DNA from 4 places in the Rhizobium rosettiformans genome. Region 4 is predicted to be linked to each of the others. Evidence: predicted binding sites of a transcription regulator. Region 4 holds the regulator's gene; each other region holds the start of a gene.
What was found. Region 4 encodes PhoB, which activates phosphate uptake and scavenging genes when phosphate is short. Its sites were predicted from a motif close to TGTCATNNANCTGTCAT; they were not measured.
Positions count from the first base shown of each region.

Region 1 (4,571 bases), 2.0 Mb from region 4:
ATTTCCCGCTTGCCGGCGAAACCCGGTCGACGTTTGACGTCAAAACCCGCTGCGATCAAGTTGCGCCGGACAAAGCCGGCTGCGGCATAGGTCGCAAAGCTGCCGCCCACTCGCGTCGTGTCGTGGACACGCTGCATGAGGTCCGCCGACCACATGGCGCTGTTGCGCGAGGGGGCGAAGCCATCGAGGAACCAGGCATCGAAGGTCAGTGTGCTTGCCGTCAGGTTTTTCAAGGCATCGCCGCAGACGACCGAGAGACGCGTCTGGTCATCAAGATCGATTTTAACGACGCCTGAAGGATCCGTCGGCCAGCGCGCGACGAGGACCTCGCGCTCGGCATCGATCTCCGACCACCGGGAGAGGGCGCGGTCGATCTCTTCGGCCTGCATGGGAAATAGTTCGAAGGAGACGAAGTGGAGGTGAGTGCCGGGACGACGATGCTCCTTCCATTGGCGCCAGGTCTCGCAGGCATTGAGCCCTGTGCCGAAGCCGAGTTCGCCGATAGTGAAATCGTCCGCATCCCGCCAGCGTTCCGGCAGTCCGTTGCCGGCCAGGAAGACGTGGCCGCATTCGAGCCGGCCATCGGTCTGGCAATAAAAATGATCGCCAAAGGCGGTGGAAAAGGGCATATCGCCGTCGTGCCAGGCCAGCGGTGCCTGGGTGTCGCCGGTGCCTGGCGGATAATTTGAATGGGTCATGGTGATGTCCGATAAAACGGCTGCGATGTCAGGTCAATTGCGCGCCGATCTCGTGATCGTCGGTGGCGGCATCATGGGACTTTGGGCGGCGCTGAAAGCAGAGCGCCGTGGCATCGATACGATCCTGATCGACGGTGACGGTATTGCGAGCGGTGCGAGCGGCGGCCTGCTCGGCGCCCTGATGGCGCATATGCCGGATCGCTGGAACGAGAAGAAGCAGTTGCAATTCGAGGGGCTGTTGTCGCTCGAGGCGGAGATCGCTCTGCTCGAGGACGAAACTGGGCTCTCGGCTGGCTATCAGCGCTGCGGTCGTCTTATCCCCTTGCCGAAGCCGCATCTGAGGCCGATTGCCGAGAGGCATTCGGGCGAGGCGGCTACGAATTGGAACCAGGAGGGCAGGGCCTTCGACTGGACCGTCCTTGACGAGAGCCCGTTTGCCGACTGGCCCTCGCGGAGTTTTTCGGAGGCCGGTGTGGTGTTCGATCGCCTTGCGGGCCGCGTCTCACCGCGTGCTCTCACCACGGCGATCCGGGCGCGTCTTGAGCGATCGGGGCGTGTGCGGTTGCTGGTCGGTGCCGCCGTGCAATCGATCAATGCCGGGGGAAGGCAAGTGAAGCTCGCCGACGGGACAGTGGTCGGTTACGGCGATCTGCTGGTCGCAGCCGGTGTCGGATCCTTCCCGCTGCTCGACGCCATCGGACCTGCGCTTCGCAGACCTCTTGGCCGCGGCGTGAAAGGGCAGGCGGCGCTGCTCAGACTGGACCTGCCGGCGGACCTGCCGCTCCTCTATCTCGACGGCCTCTATGTGGTGCCGCATGAAGGCGGGCGGGTCGCCATCGGCAGCACCAGCGAAAACACGTTCGACGACCCTTTCTCGACGGACGCGCAGCTGGATGTCCTGATCGCCGGGGCGAGGGAGCTTGCACCGGCGCTGCAGGGAGCGGAGGTGGTCGAACGCTGGGCAGGTCTCAGACCCAAGGCGGTCGATCGAGATCCGATGGTCGGGCCGCATCCCGATCATCCGCATGTGCATGCGCTGACCGGCGGCTTCAAGGTGAGTTTCGGTATCGCGCACTTGCTGGCGGATGCCGCTCTCGATTCGATTGCCGGTGAGCCCATGTCCCTGCCTCACGGCTTTGCCCTTGCCCATCACGTTTCGGTGGCTGCGCGCCGCGCAGGCGGTGAGGAATTTACCGAAATACCCTGAAATTAAAGGGATTATCTCAGGACTCTGCCGCGATTTTGTCTCGCGCGCTTCGTGATACTGTCATGCAAATCACCTATCCACCGGGTTGTAACGGCATCTGCTAAAGTGCCGTCGCGAGCCAGTGTGAGGTGCTCGACATGCGCTATGCCATCTGCTTTACGCCGCCTGCCCGTGATCCGCTTGCCGATGCAGCGGCACGCTGGCTCGGCCGCAACGTGTTCTCCGGCGAGGCAGAGGAGCATCCGGGGCTGAAGGGCCTGGGCGTGCACGAGATTGCCTTTCACACGGCGCTTCCGCGACGCTTCGGCTTTCATGCGACCTTCAAGGCGCCATTCCGCCTGAGCGAAGGCGCGAACGAGGCCTCTCTCCTGCGCGACCTGATGCATTTTTCCGGCCGGATGGAGCCCGTGGTTCTGCAGGGGCTGTCGGTCGGACGCATCGGTGACGTCTATGGCTTGATCCTTCAGCGCCCTTGTCCGGAGGTCGATCATCTGGCCGCATCCATCGTCCAGGCTTTCGACGGCTTTCGTGCGCCGCTTTCCGAGGCCGAGATCGACCGGCGCAATCCCGAACGGCTCTCGGCACCGCAATTCACCAATCTCAGCCGCTGGGGACATCCTTACGTGATGGACGAGTTCCGGTTCCACATGACGCTCACAGGACCTTTGCTCGCCCGCGATTTTCCGCGAATCGAGCAGGCTCTGAAGGCGCATTTCGATCCCGCCCTCGCTGAGCCCGTTGTGATTGCCAATCTCGCCCTGTTCGTCGAAACCGAGCGTGGCGCACCGTTTACCGTGCATTCGCTGCATCCGCTGGGCCGGGTTTCGAGCCGGAAGATTGCCTGACCGGTTTGCGCTGCAGCAAAATGCGCGTTTTCCATCTCGACAGGCGCCGTCCTCGCCAATAGCCTCGCGTCAAAACACGAGAGGTGAACCGATGACGACTGCTCCCTATCCCCGCGACCTGATCGGCTATGGCCGCGACATTCCCGATCCGAAATGGCCGGGGGAGGCGCGGATCGCGGTGCAGTTCGTGGTGAATTACGAGGAGGGTGGCGAAAGCTGCATTCTCGACGGCGATCCAGCCTCGGAATGCCTTTTGTCAGAGATCGTCGGCGCACAGCCCTGGGCCGGTCAGCGCAATCTCAACATGGAGTCGATTTACGAATACGGCTCGCGCGCCGGCTTCTGGCGGCTTTGGCGGATGTTCACTGAGCGCAAGGTTCCGGTCACCGTCTATGGCGTGACGCTTGCCATGGCGCGCAACCCGGAAGCCGTTGCCGCGATGAAGGAAGCCGATTGGGAGATCGCCAGCCACGGCTATCGCTGGCTCGAATACAAGGACTTTCCAGAAGACGTCGAGCGCGAGCATATCCGCGAGGCGGTTCGCCTGCACAAGGAACTGACCGGCTCGCATCCGCTTGGCATGTATCAGGGCAAGCCGTCTGACAACACGCTGCGCCTCGTGATGGAGGAGGGGGGCTTTCTATACTCCTCCGACAATTATTCCGACGACCTGCCGTTCTGGGTGCCGGATCTGGAGGGCAAGCCCTTTTTGATCATCCCCTATACGCTCGAGACCAACGACATGCGCTTTGCCACGCCGCAGGGCTTCAACACCGGCGACCAGTTCTTCACCTATCTCAAGGACGCCTTCGATGTGCTCTACGAAGAGGGGAAGAACGGTAGCCCGAAGATGATGTCCGTCGGTTTGCACTGCCGCCTCGTCGGACGTCCCGGGCGGGCTGCAGCGCTGGCGCGGTTTATCGATTATGTGACGGGTCATGAGAAGGTCTGGGTGCCCAAGCGCATCGAGATCGCCGAGCACTGGCACAAGCATCACAAGCCGGCTTGGTGACGGTGCTAGTCGGCAACTTCCGCCAGCAACCAGTCCCGCAAAATCGCGGCAGGCTCGGGCAAGTCAGTGCCTGAGAGCAGCCAATAGGCCTTGTCCTCGTCGGCGGCTTCCTCGAACAGTACCGTCAGCGTGCCGGCTGCCAGATGGTCTGATATCAGGGCGGTTGGGCAGAGACCGATGCCGAGGCCTGAGAGGACCGAACTGACCAGCAGGTTGAAATCGGCATAGAGCGGTCCTGACGGTGTCAGGCCCTTGATCCCGCGCGCCGCCAGCCAGGACTGCCAGGCGGCCTCGGTCGCGTCGTGCAGCAAGTTCTGTTTCAGCAGGTCGGCGGGTGTTGTGATCGGCCCGTGCTGCTCCAGATAGGCGGGCGCACAGGTGGGCCGGGTGGCGGCGTCGAGGATGCGCTCCGCCTGACCCGGCGGTCGTGTCCCGTGTCCGATCAGCAGGTCTGCGCCGGCTTCATCCGGGGTCAATGACCCCAACGGATAGACGATCGAGACCTGGATCTGAGGATGTGCGGCGCGGAAGCGGGGCAGGCGGGGGCCGAGCCAGTGAGTGACCACCGAGGGCATGCAGGCGAGGCTGGCGCGGGCCAAGGATTTGCGGGCGGTCAGCCGCTCTGCGGCGCGGGCGATGTGGCCGAGACCTTCCGAGCAGGCAGCGCCGAATTCGCGGCCGTCAGCGGTGAGGCGCACCCCACGCGGGCGGCGGTCGAAGAGGGCAAGGCCCAGCCAATCTTCCAGCGCCTTCACATGCTGACTGACGGCCGCCGCCGTCATGCCGAGTTCGGTTGCAGCCTGCAGGAA
Region 1 is NZ_CP032405.1:4,289,446-4,294,016, reverse strand. Features, by position in the region: gene mnmD (tRNA (5-methylaminomethyl-2-thiouridine)(34)-methyltransferase MnmD) at 1-698, opposite strand, end outside; gene D4A92_RS21160 (NAD(P)/FAD-dependent oxidoreductase) at 697-1,905, shown strand; gene D4A92_RS21155 (DUF1045 domain-containing protein) at 2,043-2,750, shown strand; gene puuE (allantoinase PuuE) at 2,842-3,762, shown strand; gene D4A92_RS21145 (LysR substrate-binding domain-containing protein) at 3,768-4,571, opposite strand, start outside.
Region 1: D4A92_RS21155 (DUF1045 domain-containing protein) is a predicted target of PhoB. The motif match lies at 1,953-1,969, and genes of this name have one in related genera.

Region 2 (4,571 bases), 1.9 Mb from region 4:
TGCCGAGGCTCAGCATGTCGCGGTCATGGGCGCGGCGCCAGGCCGACAGGCGCTCCGGAGTGGCGTTCAACTCGACCAGCAGACAGCTCTGCCGTCCCGGCAGAGGGTAGCCGACGATCCGGTGGTCACGATTTGCGCTTCGCTGCCATGCCTTGAGCTCGACAGGCTGAAGCCCTGGCAAGAGGCTGGCGATCTGTTCAAAAGCCGCTCTGCGGTTGAGTGAGCGGGCGAGGTGAAGGGAATTTCGTCGGTGGCTGTCGTGAATGTTGTGGGGGCGCAGGCGTGCGCTTGCGATCATTCCACCGAGATAGGTGATGCGGCCCGTCCGATAAGCGCTCTGAAGCCTTGCCAGGAAGTCTCCGGGATCAAGCGTCTCCTGCCGATCCAGCAACTCCAAGAGATCGAAATACGCGCCTGAGAGCCCCATCAACAATACCCGAGATTTCAAGGGGCGCAGTGTCGGGGCTACAGCTTTGGCTTGTCCAGATGGCAAATTTCGCGAAAGCGAGCGGCGAACCTGATCGCCGCTCGCAAAAGCTTCGTCAGACCGCCGGCTGCGAAGCCTCGACGACGGCAAGCGCCGCCATGTTGACGACGCCGCGCGAGGTCACCGAGGTGGACAGCACGTGGGCGGGCAGGGCAGCACCCAGCAGGATCGGGCCGACATGCAGCGCGTCCATCATCATGCGGACGATGCCGAGCGAAATGTTGGCAGCGTCGAGGTTTGGGAAGACGAGCAGGTTTGCTTCACCGGTCAGCGTGCTGTCCGGCATGGCGCGCTTGCGCAGAACTTCCGACAGCGCCGAACCGCCCTGCATTTCGCCGTCGACCTCGAGGTCAGGCGCGCCAGCGCGGATGATTTCCAGCGCCCGGCGCATCTTCGAGGCGCTGGCGGACGGCCGGGAGCCGAAGTTCGAATGCGACAGCAGCGCTGCCTTCGGCGCGATGCCGAAGCGACGGATTTCCTGGGCTGCCAGCATCGTCATTTCGGCGATCTCTTCGGCACTCGGGTCGTCGGTGACGAAGGTGTCGGTGAAGAAGATCGCGCCGCGCTGCGAGATCAGCAGGCTTAAGCCCGAATAGTCGCGCACGCCGGCGCGCTTTCCGATGATCTGGCGAACGTCGCGCACGTGGCGGTCGAAACGGCCTTCAACGCCGCAGATCAGCGCATCGGCATCACCGCGCTTCACGGCCAGCGCACCGATCACGGTGGTGTTGGTGCGCACGATCGTGCGTGCCGCTTCCGGGTTGATGCCGGCGCGGCCGACAAGGGCGAAGTAGTCATCGACATAGTCGCGGTAGCGCGGATCGTCTTCCGGGTTGACCAGCTGGAAATCGACGCCGGGACGGATGCGCAAGCCATAGCGCTTGAGGCGCGTCTCGATGATCTGCGGGCGGCCGATCAGGATCGGTTCGCCGATGCCGTCTTCGAGCAGCACCTGGGCTGCACGCAGCACGCGCTCGTCTTCACCTTCGGAGAAGATCACACGCTTCTTGGTCGCCGTCTTCGCTGCCGCGAAGATCGGCTTCATCACGAAGCCGGAGCGGAAGACGAAGCGGTTCAGCTGGTCGAGATAGGTGTCGAAATCGGCGATCGGGCGGCGGGCGACGCCGCTGTCGGCTGCAGCCTTGGCGACAGCCGGGGCGATGCGCAAGATGAGGCGGGGATCGAAAGGCGAGGGGATGAGATAGTCAGGTCCGAAGGTCGGCGTTTCCCCGGTATAGGCCTTTGCCGCGACTTCCGAGACTTCTTCGCGAGCAAGGGCTGCAATCGCACGCACCGCCGCCATCTTCATTTCTTCGTTGATGGTGGTTGCGCCGCAGTCGAGTGCGCCGCGGAAGATATAGGGGAAGCAGAGGACGTTGTTGACCTGGTTTGGGAAGTCCGAGCGGCCGGTGCAGATCATTGCGTCCGGACGGGCGGCGCGCGCCTCTTCCGGCATGATCTCGGGCTTCGGGTTGGCCAGGGCCATGATCAACGGCTTCGGCGCCATGCGGGCCAGCAGTTCCGGCTTCAGGACACCAGCGGCCGAGAGGCCGAGGAAGACGTCGGCATCGTCGATGCTTTCGGCCAGCGCACGCTTGTCGGTTTGCTGGGCGTAGACTTCCTTCCAGGGGTCCATCAGCTCGTTGCGGCCCTTGTAGACGAGGCCTTCGATGTCGTGCACCCAGATGTTCTCGCGCTTGGCACCGAGGATGACCAGCAGATTGAGGCAGGCAAGGGCGGCAGCACCGGCACCGGAGGCGACGATCTTGACGTCCTCGATCTGCTTGCCGGCGAGTTCAAGGCCGTTCAGGATGGCGGCTGCAACGATGATGGCCGTGCCGTGCTGGTCATCGTGGAAGACCGGAATGTTCATCTTCTCGCGAAGCTGATCCTCGACCTGGAAGCATTCCGGTGCCTTGATGTCTTCAAGGTTGATGCCGCCGAAGGTCGGCTCCAGCGCGGAGATGGTCGAAACCATCTGGTCGACACCGGGAGCATCGATCTCGATGTCGAAAACGTCGATACCGGCAAACTTCTTGAAGAGAACGGCCTTGCCTTCCATGACCGGCTTGGAGGCGAGCGGTCCGATATTGCCGAGGCCGAGAACGGCCGTGCCGTTGGAGATGACGGCGACGAGGTTGGAGCGGGCCGTATAGTCATCGGCGGCTGCGGGATCGTCCTTGATGGCGAGACAGGGGGCGGCGACGCCGGGCGAATAGGCAAGCGCCAGATCGCGTTGGTTGCCAAGCGGCTTGGTGGCCTGGATCTCCAGTTTCCCGGGACGGGGATAGCGGTGATAGAAAAGCGCCTGTTCGTCGAGATCAGCGGTCGGGTTTGCAACTTGCGGCTTGTTCTTGTCCTGAGAAGTCATCGGTTCACCGGCAATTCCTGTCTTCACTTACTCCTTGTCGTCATACACGAATTGGCCGCGAGTGGTAGACTTTAGTTCCGTGATCCCCTGTCCGCGCGGAATGCATGGGCGAACCGGCGATCCACCGAAAATCTTCCGATGTCATCTTCCTGAAACACGAGTCTGATTTAGCGCTGGTCAGACAGCGAAGAGGATCGTGCCGTGGAAGACGCCAGCGAAACACGCCATTTCAGGACCCTGTTTATCTCGGACGTCCACCTCGGATCGAAAGCCGCCAAGACCGACTTTCTCCTGGATTTCCTGCGCACGCACGAGGCCGACACCATCATTCTGGTCGGTGACATCGTCGACGGCTGGCGTCTGAAGCGCAGCTGGTACTGGCCGCAGTCCTGCAATGACGTGGTGCAGAAGCTGCTGCGCAAGGCGCGCAAGGGTACGCGTATCGTTTACATCCCCGGCAATCACGATGAATTCATGCGCGACTTCCCGGGCATTCACTTCGGCGGCATCGAAGTCGCGCAGCGCATCGTGCACGAGATGGCCGATGGCAAGAAATATTTGGTTCTGCACGGCGACGAGTTTGACGTCGTGGTGCGCAATGCCCGCCTGCTCGCCTATCTCGGGGACTGGGCCTATGACACGGCAATTGCCATCAATGTCATTCTGGCAGCCGTCCGCCGCCGGCTCGGTATGCCCTACTGGTCGTTCTCGGCCTGGGCCAAGCTGCAGGTCAAGCATGCGGTGAACTTCATCGGCGAATTCCAGCGTGTGGTGGCCGACGAGGCCCGTCGCGCCGAAGTCGATGGTGTCATCTGCGGCCACATCCATCACGCCGTCATGGAAGACATCGACGGGATCCACTACGTCAACACCGGCGACTGGGTCGAGAGCTGCACGGCGATTGCCGAGCACCCGGATGGCCGTCTGGAACTGATTTCGTGGAGCCACAAGGTCAGCGAGGCGCCGGCCGGCAAGCGGGCGAGCAAGCTGGTGCCGATTCTCTTGCCGAAGCCTCTCGCGGAACCGTCCCAGGACGACGGCGTGCGCGCCGCCTGAGGCGATCTCTGTTGCAAAGCGGTCATGACTGCATGCAATCGGGCGGGAAAACGCAATTAACATTTCGCAAAGGATTTCTTCGCGGACACCGATGGTTATAGTGTGCAGCCATCTGTCACGTGATTTGCGGATCCGGATCATCCCGGCGCGAATTTGGAAGTAGTCGCCACTTTGAGTCCGGTTGAGCCCGAAAACGCCCGTATCGAGATCGAGGAACAGCCGGACGGCAACGGTCGGATGATCCGACTTGCCGGTCGCTGGAAAAACAACAGCCTGAGCTCGATGATCAAATCGGCCGGTCCGCTGGTGGATTCCGGTGCGACGGGCCGTGAGACGATCGATCTCGACGGCGTTTCCGACATGGATACCGCGGGTGCCTGGCTGATCCGTCGTATCGTTACGGAGCGGCGCGCCGGCGGAGGCTCGGTCGAGATCGTCGGCGGCACGCCCGGTATGCGCGAGCTGATCGAAGCGCTTCCCGAAAGAGTGACCGCACCAGAAAAGCCCGTCGACCATCGCAGCCGCTTCGAACGGGTTTTCGAACCGGTCGGACGCGTAACGGTCAGCCTCTGGGGCGATACGGTCGCGATGATGTTCGTTCTGGGCTCCGCCGTGCGTGGCGCGCAGACCAAGCTTGGACGCGGTTCCGGCGTGTCG
Region 2 is NZ_CP032405.1:3,778,795-3,783,365, reverse strand. Features, by position in the region: gene D4A92_RS18555 (helix-turn-helix transcriptional regulator) at 1-427, opposite strand, end outside; gene D4A92_RS18550 (NADP-dependent malic enzyme) at 543-2,858, opposite strand; gene D4A92_RS18545 (UDP-2,3-diacylglucosamine diphosphatase) at 3,060-3,914, shown strand; gene D4A92_RS18540 (ABC transporter permease) at 4,086-4,571, shown strand, end outside.
Region 2: D4A92_RS18545 (UDP-2,3-diacylglucosamine diphosphatase) is a predicted target of PhoB. The motif match lies at 2,998-3,014, and genes of this name have one in related genera.

Region 3 (4,571 bases), 610 kb from region 4:
GGGCTTCGTCACCATCCGCGTGATGGCTCATGTCGGTGGCGTGGGCGCAGACATAGCAGATGGCGCGCGAGCCTTGGGTCAGCGCCTTCATGGTCACCAGCATGCGCGCGACATCGGGATGTTCGATGATCGGCGACATGCCCTGGCCGGTCCAGCCTGGCGCCTTCCCTTGCGTGCGGTCCTTGGCGTATTGCACGGCCTTCTGGGTGGCGGCTTCGCAGATGGCGACACCCTGCATGCCGACCGCGAGGCGGGCATTGTTCATCATGGTGAACATGCAGGCGAGGCCCTTGTTCTCCTCGCCGATCAGATAGCCGATCGCGCCGGCTTCATCGCCATATTTGCCGTCGCCATAGATCATAGTGCAGGTCGGCGAGCCGTGGATGCCGACCTTGTGCTCCAGCGAATGACAATGCAGGTCGTTGCGGGCGCCGATCGAGCCGTCGTCGTTGACGAGATACTTGGGCACGAGGAAGAGCGAGATGCCGCGCGTGCCGGCGGGGGCATCGGGAAGACGCGCGAGAACCAGATGGATGATGTTCTCGGTGATCTCGTGTTCGCCCCAGGTGATGTAGATCTTCTGGCCGAAGATGCGGTAGGTGCCGTCATCGCGGCGCTCGGCGCGGGATTTCATGACGCCGAGGTCAGAGCCGGCATGCGGCTCGGTCAGGTTCATGGTGCCGGTCCATTCGCCGGAGACCATCTTGGGCAGGTATTTAGCCTTCAGGTCCTCAGAGCCGTGGGCGGTGACGGCGTCGACCGCACCCATGGTCAGCGTCGGCCCGAGCGCGAAGCCCATGGAGCCGGAGTTCCACATTTCCAAGGCCGCGACGTTGAGCATATGGGGAAGCCCCTGCCCGCCGAAATCTTCCGCCGCGGTCAGGGAGTTCCAGCCGCCTTCGGCCCAGGCGCGGTAGAGATTGTCCCAGCCATCGGGCACCACGACCTTGCCGTCGACCATGCGGGCGCCCTGCCTGTCGCCGATTTCGGCGAGCGGTGCGACTTCGTCACTGGCGAAACGGCCGGCTTCGGAGAGGATGGCATCAACGAGGTCGTCGCTCAGCTCGCCCAGCTTGCCGTCTTCGATAGACTTGGTGAGGCCAGCGACGTGCTTCAGGGTGAACGCGATCTCTTCTACGGGCGCCTTGTACATGACGTGCTCCTCCATCTGGCGTATGCTTCATGCCACGCCCAGACTCCCACCCAGGAGGCGCGGCTCATTCTCACTTCTGGCTAATTGATTTTTACGTAAACGTCAAATCTTTTGCATGCGACAGGAGGCCTCGTTCCCGGTGCCATGCAGGTGAATGTCGAGGTGAAGATTACCGCCGCAATATAGATGCGTGAGCGGTCAGACGCCTCGCTTCGGGAGAGAACGGCAGCCTCCAAAGCAAACCCAAGATGCGCCAATGACTTAAAACGACGACCGGCGGGGCCTTCGCGGGAATACCTAATTGAGAGTTCTCACAACTATCGGCCTGCCCCGCTTTCGTCACATCACTGTTACCCGCGCTGACTAGTCGGAGGGTGGACTTCAACCAATAGGAGGCTCTGCCATGACCGACACCAACACCAATCATCTTTCCTGGGACGAGTGGGACGAGCTGCACAATCCGCCGCCGGCCGTGACCGACTTCGACCGCGTCGTCGAACGCGCCATCTCTCGCCGCGGTTTTCTTAGCGTGCTGGCCATGGGTTCGGCTGCGGTTGCCATGGGCTCCGTCGGCAACCTGATGAGCTCGACCTCGGCCCAGGCGCAGGAAGCCGCCTCGCGCTTCGCCTTCAAGCCGATCGACATTGCGACCGACAACACCATCCATGTGCCGGAAGGCTACAACTGGAAGCCGCTCGCCCGTTGGGGTGAGCCGCTGTTCTCCACGGCTTCCGACATCGATCCGATGAAGGGTGTGTCGCTGGAGAATTCCGACAAGGTCTTCGGTGAAAACACCGACGGTATGGAACTCTTCGTCATCGGCGGTGCCCAGGTGATTGCCGTCAACCACGAATACGTCAACAACGAAACGAACCTGCCGCACGCGCCGGAAGGCATGCCGCAGTCGCTCGACGACGTGAAGATCCTGCAGAACATGCAGGGCGTCACCGTCATGGAAGTGGCCGAAGGCGAAAATGGCTGGGCGATCGTCGTCGACAGCAAGTTCAACCGCCGCATCCACCACAACACGCCGATGAAGCTTTCGGGTCCGGCTGCCGGCTCCGAGCTCGTCAAGACGGCTGCCGATCCCGCTGGTGTCGACTGTCTCGGGACCTTCAACAACTGCGGCGCCGGCAAGACGCCGTGGGGCACCTACCTCACCTGCGAAGAGAACTTCAACGGCTACTTCGGCTCGACCAATGCCGAGTTCGAAATGCCTGAGGACTACAAGCGCTACGGCATCGTCGCCGAGACCCGCTACGGCTACGAGAAGTTCGACGAGCGCTTCGACGTTTCGAAGAACCCGAACGAGCCGCGCCGCGCCGGTTACGTGGTCGAGATCGATCCGTCGGACGCCTCCTCGACGCCGATCAAGCGCACGGCACTTGGCCGCATCAAGCATGAAAACGCTGCCGTCGTCATCGCACGCGATGGTCGCGTGGTTGTCTATATGGGCGACGACGAGCGTGGCGAGTTCCTCTACAAGTTCGTCTCCAACGGGATCTATGTGCCGGGTGGCGACACCTCCAAGCTGCTCGACGAAGGCACGCTCCACGTCGCCAAGTTCTCCGACGAAGGCACGGGCGAGTGGCTGGCTCTCACCGAAGAAACCACCGGCATGAAGGCGGACGAGATCGCCGTGTTCACCCGTCAGGCGGCCTCCAAGGTTGGTGCCACCACCATGGACCGCCCGGAATGGGTTGCGGTCAATCCGGTTGCGGTCGAAGCCTATTGCTGCCTGACCAACAACAGCCGTCGCGGCGAAGTCAAGGACGGCAAGCTGCGCACCAATGCCGGCGGCGACGAGATGGCCGTCAACGCGGCCAATCCGCGTGAGAAGAACGAATACGGCCAGATCGTTCGCTGGTATCCGGCCAATGACGACCACACCGATTCGACCTTCAGCTGGGACCTGTTCGCCATGGCCGGCAATCCGGCCGTGCACAAGGATGGCGCTTATGCCGGCTCGTCGAACATCAACGAAGGCAACATGTTCAACTCGCCCGATGGCATGATGTTCGATTCGACCGGTCTCGTCTGGATTCAGACCGACGGCGAAGACTCGAACGAAGGCGAGTTCGCTGGTCAGGGCAACAACCAGATGCTCGCCGGCGATCCGGTCACCGGTCGCATCGAGCGTTTCATGACCGGCCCGAAGGGCTCGGAAGTTACCGGCCTCACCTGGTCTGCCGACAAGCGGACCATGTTTGCCGGCATCCAGCATCCCGACGCGCCCTTCCCGGACGGAGAAGGCAAGCTGCCGCGCTCGACGATCGTGGCGATCAAGCGCGACGACAACGCTCTCGTGGGCTGACGGTTCGGTCGGCAGGGCGGATGTGATCTGCCCTGCCCTCACTCCAAACGAAGAAGGCCGCCGACCGGGGATACCGGCGGCGGCCTTTCTCGTGTGTGGAGACCTGATCGATCAGGCGGCGAGGCGCTGGGCGTTGCGCGGGATCTCGACATCGATCTCCAGGATCGAGACGTCTTCGTCGCGGTCCATCTTGATCTGCACCTTGTCACGGTCGAATTCGACATGCTTGGCGATCACGGCGAGAATTTCCTCGCGCAGGATGGCCACCAGATCGCTTTCGAGCGAGGCGCGCTCATGGGCGAGCAGAACCTGCAGGCGTTCCCGCGCCATTGGTGCGGACCGCTGTTTGCGGAACAGAGAGAAAATGCTCATGCGGCCCTCCGCGCGAAGATCTTGTCGAGGAAGCCGCGCTTCTCGCCAGGAATGGTGATTGGAACATTCTCGCCGGCCAGACGACGGGCAGCGTCGAAATAGGCCATGGCCGGCGCGCTGCGGGCGTCGGCAAGCGTGACCGGGGCGCCGATGTTCGAAGCGCGCAGGACGTCCATGCTTTCCGGAATGATGCCGAGCAGCGGGATCGACAGGATCTCGAGCACGTCATCGACCTTCAGCATGTCGCCGCGCTGGGCGCGATTGGCGTCGTAGCGCGTCAGCAGAAGATGCTTCTCCATGCGCTCGCCGCGCTCGGCCTTCAGCGTCTTGGAATCGAGCAGACCGATGATGCGGTCCGAGTCGCGTACCGAGGAGACTTCCGGATTGGTGACGACGACGGCCATGTCGGCATGGCGCATGGCAAGCGTTGCACCACGTTCGATGCCGGCCGGGCTGTCGCAGATGATCCAGTCGAAATACTTCTTCAGCTCGTTGATGACCTGCTCGACGCCTTCGGCGGTCAGGTTGTCCTTGTCGCGGGTCTGCGAGGCCGGCAGCAGGAAGAGCGTTTCCAGCCGCTTGTCGCGGATGAGAGCCTGGGGCAGCTTGGCGTCGCCCTGGATCACATTGACGAGATCGTAGACGACGCGGCGCTCGGCACCCATCACCAGATCGAGATTGCGAAGGCCTACGTCGAAATCGACGACGACGACCTTTTCATTGCGCTGTGCC
Region 3 is NZ_CP032405.1:2,498,533-2,503,103, reverse strand. Features, by position in the region: gene D4A92_RS12020 (acyl-CoA dehydrogenase) at 1-1,153, opposite strand, end outside; gene D4A92_RS12015 (PhoX family protein) at 1,557-3,467, shown strand; gene minE (cell division topological specificity factor MinE) at 3,579-3,839, opposite strand; gene minD (septum site-determining protein MinD) at 3,836-4,571, opposite strand, start outside.
Region 3: D4A92_RS12015 (PhoX family protein) is a predicted target of PhoB. The motif match lies at 1,491-1,507, and genes of this name have one in related genera.

Region 4 (4,571 bases):
GCTGCATCAACCGTATGAACGATACGATCGCGAGCTGCCGTGTCGAGGGAAGCATCCTGATCGATGCCGAAAACATCTACGACACCAAGGTTGACCCGGTGCAGCTCCGCGCCAAGGTGGGCATGGTCTTCCAGAAGCCGAACCCCTTCCCGAAGTCGATCTACGAAAACGTGGCTTACGGTCCTCGCATCCATGGTCTCGCCCGTAACAAGGCGGAGTTGGACGAGATCGTTGCGACCGCGCTGCAGAAGGCCGGCCTCTGGAACGAGGTCAAGGACCGTCTTGATGCCGCCGGTACAGGTCTTTCCGGTGGTCAGCAGCAGCGTCTGTGCATCGCGCGTGCCGTCGCCGTCAGCCCGGAAGTCATCCTGATGGACGAGCCCTGCTCGGCGCTCGACCCGATCGCCACCGCCAAGGTGGAAGAACTGATCCATGAACTGCGCGAGAATTTCACCATCGTCATCGTGACGCACTCGATGCAGCAGGCGGCCCGCGTTTCCCAGCGCACCGCCATGTTCCACCTCGGCAATCTGGTCGAGGAGAACGACACCGACAAGATGTTCACCAATCCGGATGACCAGCGCACCCAGGACTACATCATGGGCCGCTTCGGCTGAGCCCGGGCACCATCCTCGGTTGAACTCAATTTCAAGGACGTTTCAAATGGGCTCCACACACATCTACTCGGCCTTCGACGAGGAACTGAAGTTCCTGATGCGCCGTATTTCCGAAATGGGCGGTCTGGCGGAACAGATGGTCGCCGAAAGCGTGCGCGCGCTGGTCAATTCCGACGCTGCCCTCGCTCAGAAGGTGATCTCCGACGACGTGCTCATGGATGCCATGGAGCGCGAGATCGGCGACAAGGCAGTCATCACCATCGCAAAGCGCCAGCCGGTCGCCTCGGATCTTCGCGAAATCATCGGTGCGCTGCGTATCGCGGCCGATCTCGAGCGCGTCGGTGACCTCGGTAAGAGCAACTCCAAGCGTGTCGTCGCCGTTCAGGCAACCGGCGTTCCGCGCAAGCTCGCTCGTGGCCTGGAGCACCTTTCGGACCTGGCTCTTGCCCAGCTCAAGGAAGTGCTCGACGTCTACACGACCCGTTCGGCTGAAAAGGCTAAGTCCATCCGTGACCGCGACGAGGAGATCGATGCGATCTACACCTCGCTCTTCCGCGAACTCCTGACCTATATGATGGAAGACCCGCGCAACATCACGAGCTGCACCCATCTCTTGTTCTGCGCCAAGAACATCGAGCGCATCGGCGATCACGCGACCAACATCGCCGAGACCATCTACTACATGGCCACCGGCGCCCAGCCGGAAGGCGAGCGCCCGAAGGAAGACCTGACCTCTTCCGTCGGCGCGATCACCGAGTGACGATGGCCAGCGAGGTTGATGATCAATGCAGCCGAAGATTGCCGTAGTCGAAGACGAGGAGGCCCTTTCGGTCCTCCTGCGTTACAATCTCGAAGCCGAGGGTTATGAGGTCGAAACGATCCTGCGGGGCGACGAAGCCGAGATCCGGCTTCAGGAGCGCGTGCCCGATCTCCTGATCCTGGACTGGATGCTTCCGGGCGTCTCCGGCATCGAACTGTGCCGCCGTTTGCGCGTGCGACCCGAGACCGAGCGTCTGCCGATCATCATGCTGACGGCGCGCGGCGAGGAAAGCGAGCGCGTGCGTGGTCTGGCGACAGGTGCCGACGACTATGTCGTCAAGCCCTTCTCTACCCCGGAACTGATGGCTCGCGTTAAGGCCATGTTGCGGCGTGCCAAGCCCGAAGTCCTGTCCAGCGTCCTGCGCTGCGGCGACATCGAGCTTGATCGCGAGACGCATCGGGTGCATCGCAAGAGCCGCGAGGTTCGTCTCGGGCCGACCGAGTTCCGCCTTCTGGAGTTCCTGATGGCGTCGCCTGGCCGGGTCTTCTCTCGCTCGCAGCTTCTCGACGGTGTCTGGGGCCACGACATCTATGTCGACGAACGTACGGTCGACGTGCATGTCGGTCGCCTGCGCAAGGCGCTCAACTTCTCCAACATGCAGGATGTCATCCGCACCGTTCGCGGTGCCGGCTATTCGATGGAAGCCTGACCGGCCGAACCCATCATGCATCAAGGGCCGCGCGGATTGTCCGTTGCGGCCCTTTTCCATGGGCGACAGGCGGTAACGAAAAACGGGCCCCGAAGGACCCGTCTAAAACTCCAAGCTTCGCTTGATATCAGCGAGCGGCCTTGCGGCGTTCGCTGACAGGCTGATAGGCGAGCTTCGCGTGATAGGTACAGTAAGGTGCGCTATCGGCGATTTCGCAGCCGCAGAAGTGGAAATCGTCCTTCATCGGATCGCCGATTGGCCACTTGCAGGTGCGCTCGGTCAGCTCGGTGAGGGCGAGACGTCGCGAGATCGGCACGACCACGTTCAGCGGACGGCGAACTTCGGCTTCCTCGTAAGCCTCGACCTCGATCTCTTCCTTCAGCATTGTCGCGCCAGCTGCACGGGTCACGGTTCGCGTGGTCGCCGTCGCCGCAGGCCGGTTCTGGAAGGTCGCCGGACGCTGCGTCTGCGCCGGACGTTTCGCCGGGCGTGCCGCAGTCGAGCTGCCGCCTGCCTTGGCCCGACCCGGAAGGTTCAGTCGGTGTACCTTGCCGATAACGGCATTTCGGCTCACGCCGCCGAGCTGTGCCGCAATCTGGCTTGCGCTGAGGCCTTCGGCCCACAGTCGCTTCAGTCTTTCGACCCTGTCGTCACTCCATTGCGCAGTCGTCATGCCACTTCTCTCCGCCGCTCGCGTCTGTCATGGCAGAATCCGTCACCCCTGCTTCGAACGAATTCGAAACATAACCGCCTCGTTACTGTCGGTGAGCACTTCCGCCGCATGCAATCTATTAATGAAATTTAACCTAGTGGCACGCTGACTCCGTGACAAGAGTCGGGGGAATCATCTGGAATCGATTTTCCGGTTTTCCCCAACTTGCTTCCCGAGTGAGTCAAGTATGCAACAGGTGGAATCTTGTCGCGCACGCGTCTGGGGCGAGGCGACCAAATCCGCGTCTACTCCTGCGATTCCTGTGGAATTCGTTGACATTGCAGGGTGAAATGCCGATAGTGCCCGCGCCGCCGCGAGGCGGCATTTTTAATTTTCTGAGGCCTCGAGAGGCCGCTCCGTCTCGTGTGACGGATTGTCGAGAAGGATCGTGACAGCCATGGCCGAAGCTACGCCGCTCTACCAGACCTACAATCGGGCGCCGCTGCGTTTCGAGCGAGGCGAGGGCGTCTGGCTCGTGACCGAAAGTGGTGAACGCTATCTCGATTTCGCAGCCGGTGTCGCCGTCACCTCGGTCGGCCATGGCCATCCCCATGTCGTTGGCGCGTTGAAGGATCAGGCCGACAAGGTCTGGCACCTCTCCAACCTCTATGAGGTGCCGGGGCAGGAAGTGCTGGCCAAGCGTCTGACCGATGTCACCTTCGCCGACCGTGTCTTCTTCACCAATTCGGGCGCTGAAGCCCTCGAATGTGCGATCAAGACGGCGCGTCGCTATCACTTTGCCAAGGGGCATCCGGAGAAATTCCACATCATCACGATGGAAGGCGCCTTCCACGGCCGCACCATCGCGACAATCGCTGCCGGCGGCCAGGAGAAGTATCTGGAAGGCTTCGGTCCCAAGGCCCCGGGTTTCGATCAGGTGCCGTTTGGCGACATCGAAGCCGTCAAGGCGGCAATCACCGACGCAACGGCTGGGATCCTGGTCGAGCCGGTGCAGGGCGAGGGCGGTATTCGTCCGATCCCGGTGGAGATGCTGCGCGCCTTGCGTGATCTCTGCGACGAACACGGCTTGCTGTTGATCCTCGACGAAGTCCAGTGCGGCGTCGGTCGGACTGGAAAGCTCTTTGCCCATGAATGGGCTGGCATCACGCCCGACCTCATGGCGGTTGCCAAGGGTATTGGCGGCGGTTTCCCGCTCGGCGCCTGCCTGGCGACCGAAGAAGCTGCCTATGGCATGAAGCCAGGTACGCATGGCTCGACCTATGGCGGCAATCCGCTCGCCATGGCCGTCGGAAATGCCGTTCTCGATGTCGTGCTCGGCGAGGGTTTCCTCGACAATGTTCGCGATACAGCCCTCGTCTTCCGCCAGGGCCTTGCCTCGCTGAAGGATCGTTACCCAGATGTGATCGAGGAAGTGCGCGGCGAAGGCCTGATGCTCGGCATCAAGGCCAAGGTGCCGAACACCGAGCTTCTGATGGCAATGCGCGACGAGCACCTGCTCGGCGTTCCCGCCGGCGACAATGTCATTCGTCTCCTGCCGCCGTTGACGGTAACCGCCGAAGAAGCTCGCGACGGTCTCGCCCGCATCGAACACGCCGCAGAGCGCATTCGCGCCAAGACGGCAGTGGCAGCGACAGCCTAAGACAGGACCTCATTCATGGCATCTCCGAAGCACTTTCTCGATCTCTCCGCGACCACGGCAGAGGATCTTCGCAGCATTCTCGAAGACGCGAAGACCCGCAAGCAGGCGACCAAAGCCGGCACCGCCGACAAGCCGCTGGCCGGAAAGATGCTGGCGATGATTTTTGAGAAGCC
Region 4 is NZ_CP032405.1:1,888,887-1,893,457, forward strand. Features, by position in the region: gene pstB (phosphate ABC transporter ATP-binding protein PstB) at 1-617, shown strand, start outside; gene phoU (phosphate signaling complex protein PhoU) at 664-1,377, shown strand; gene phoB (phosphate regulon transcriptional regulator PhoB) at 1,403-2,086, shown strand; gene D4A92_RS09060 (GcrA family cell cycle regulator) at 2,214-2,759, opposite strand; gene D4A92_RS09065 (aspartate aminotransferase family protein) at 3,196-4,398, shown strand; gene argF (ornithine carbamoyltransferase) at 4,414-4,571, shown strand, end outside.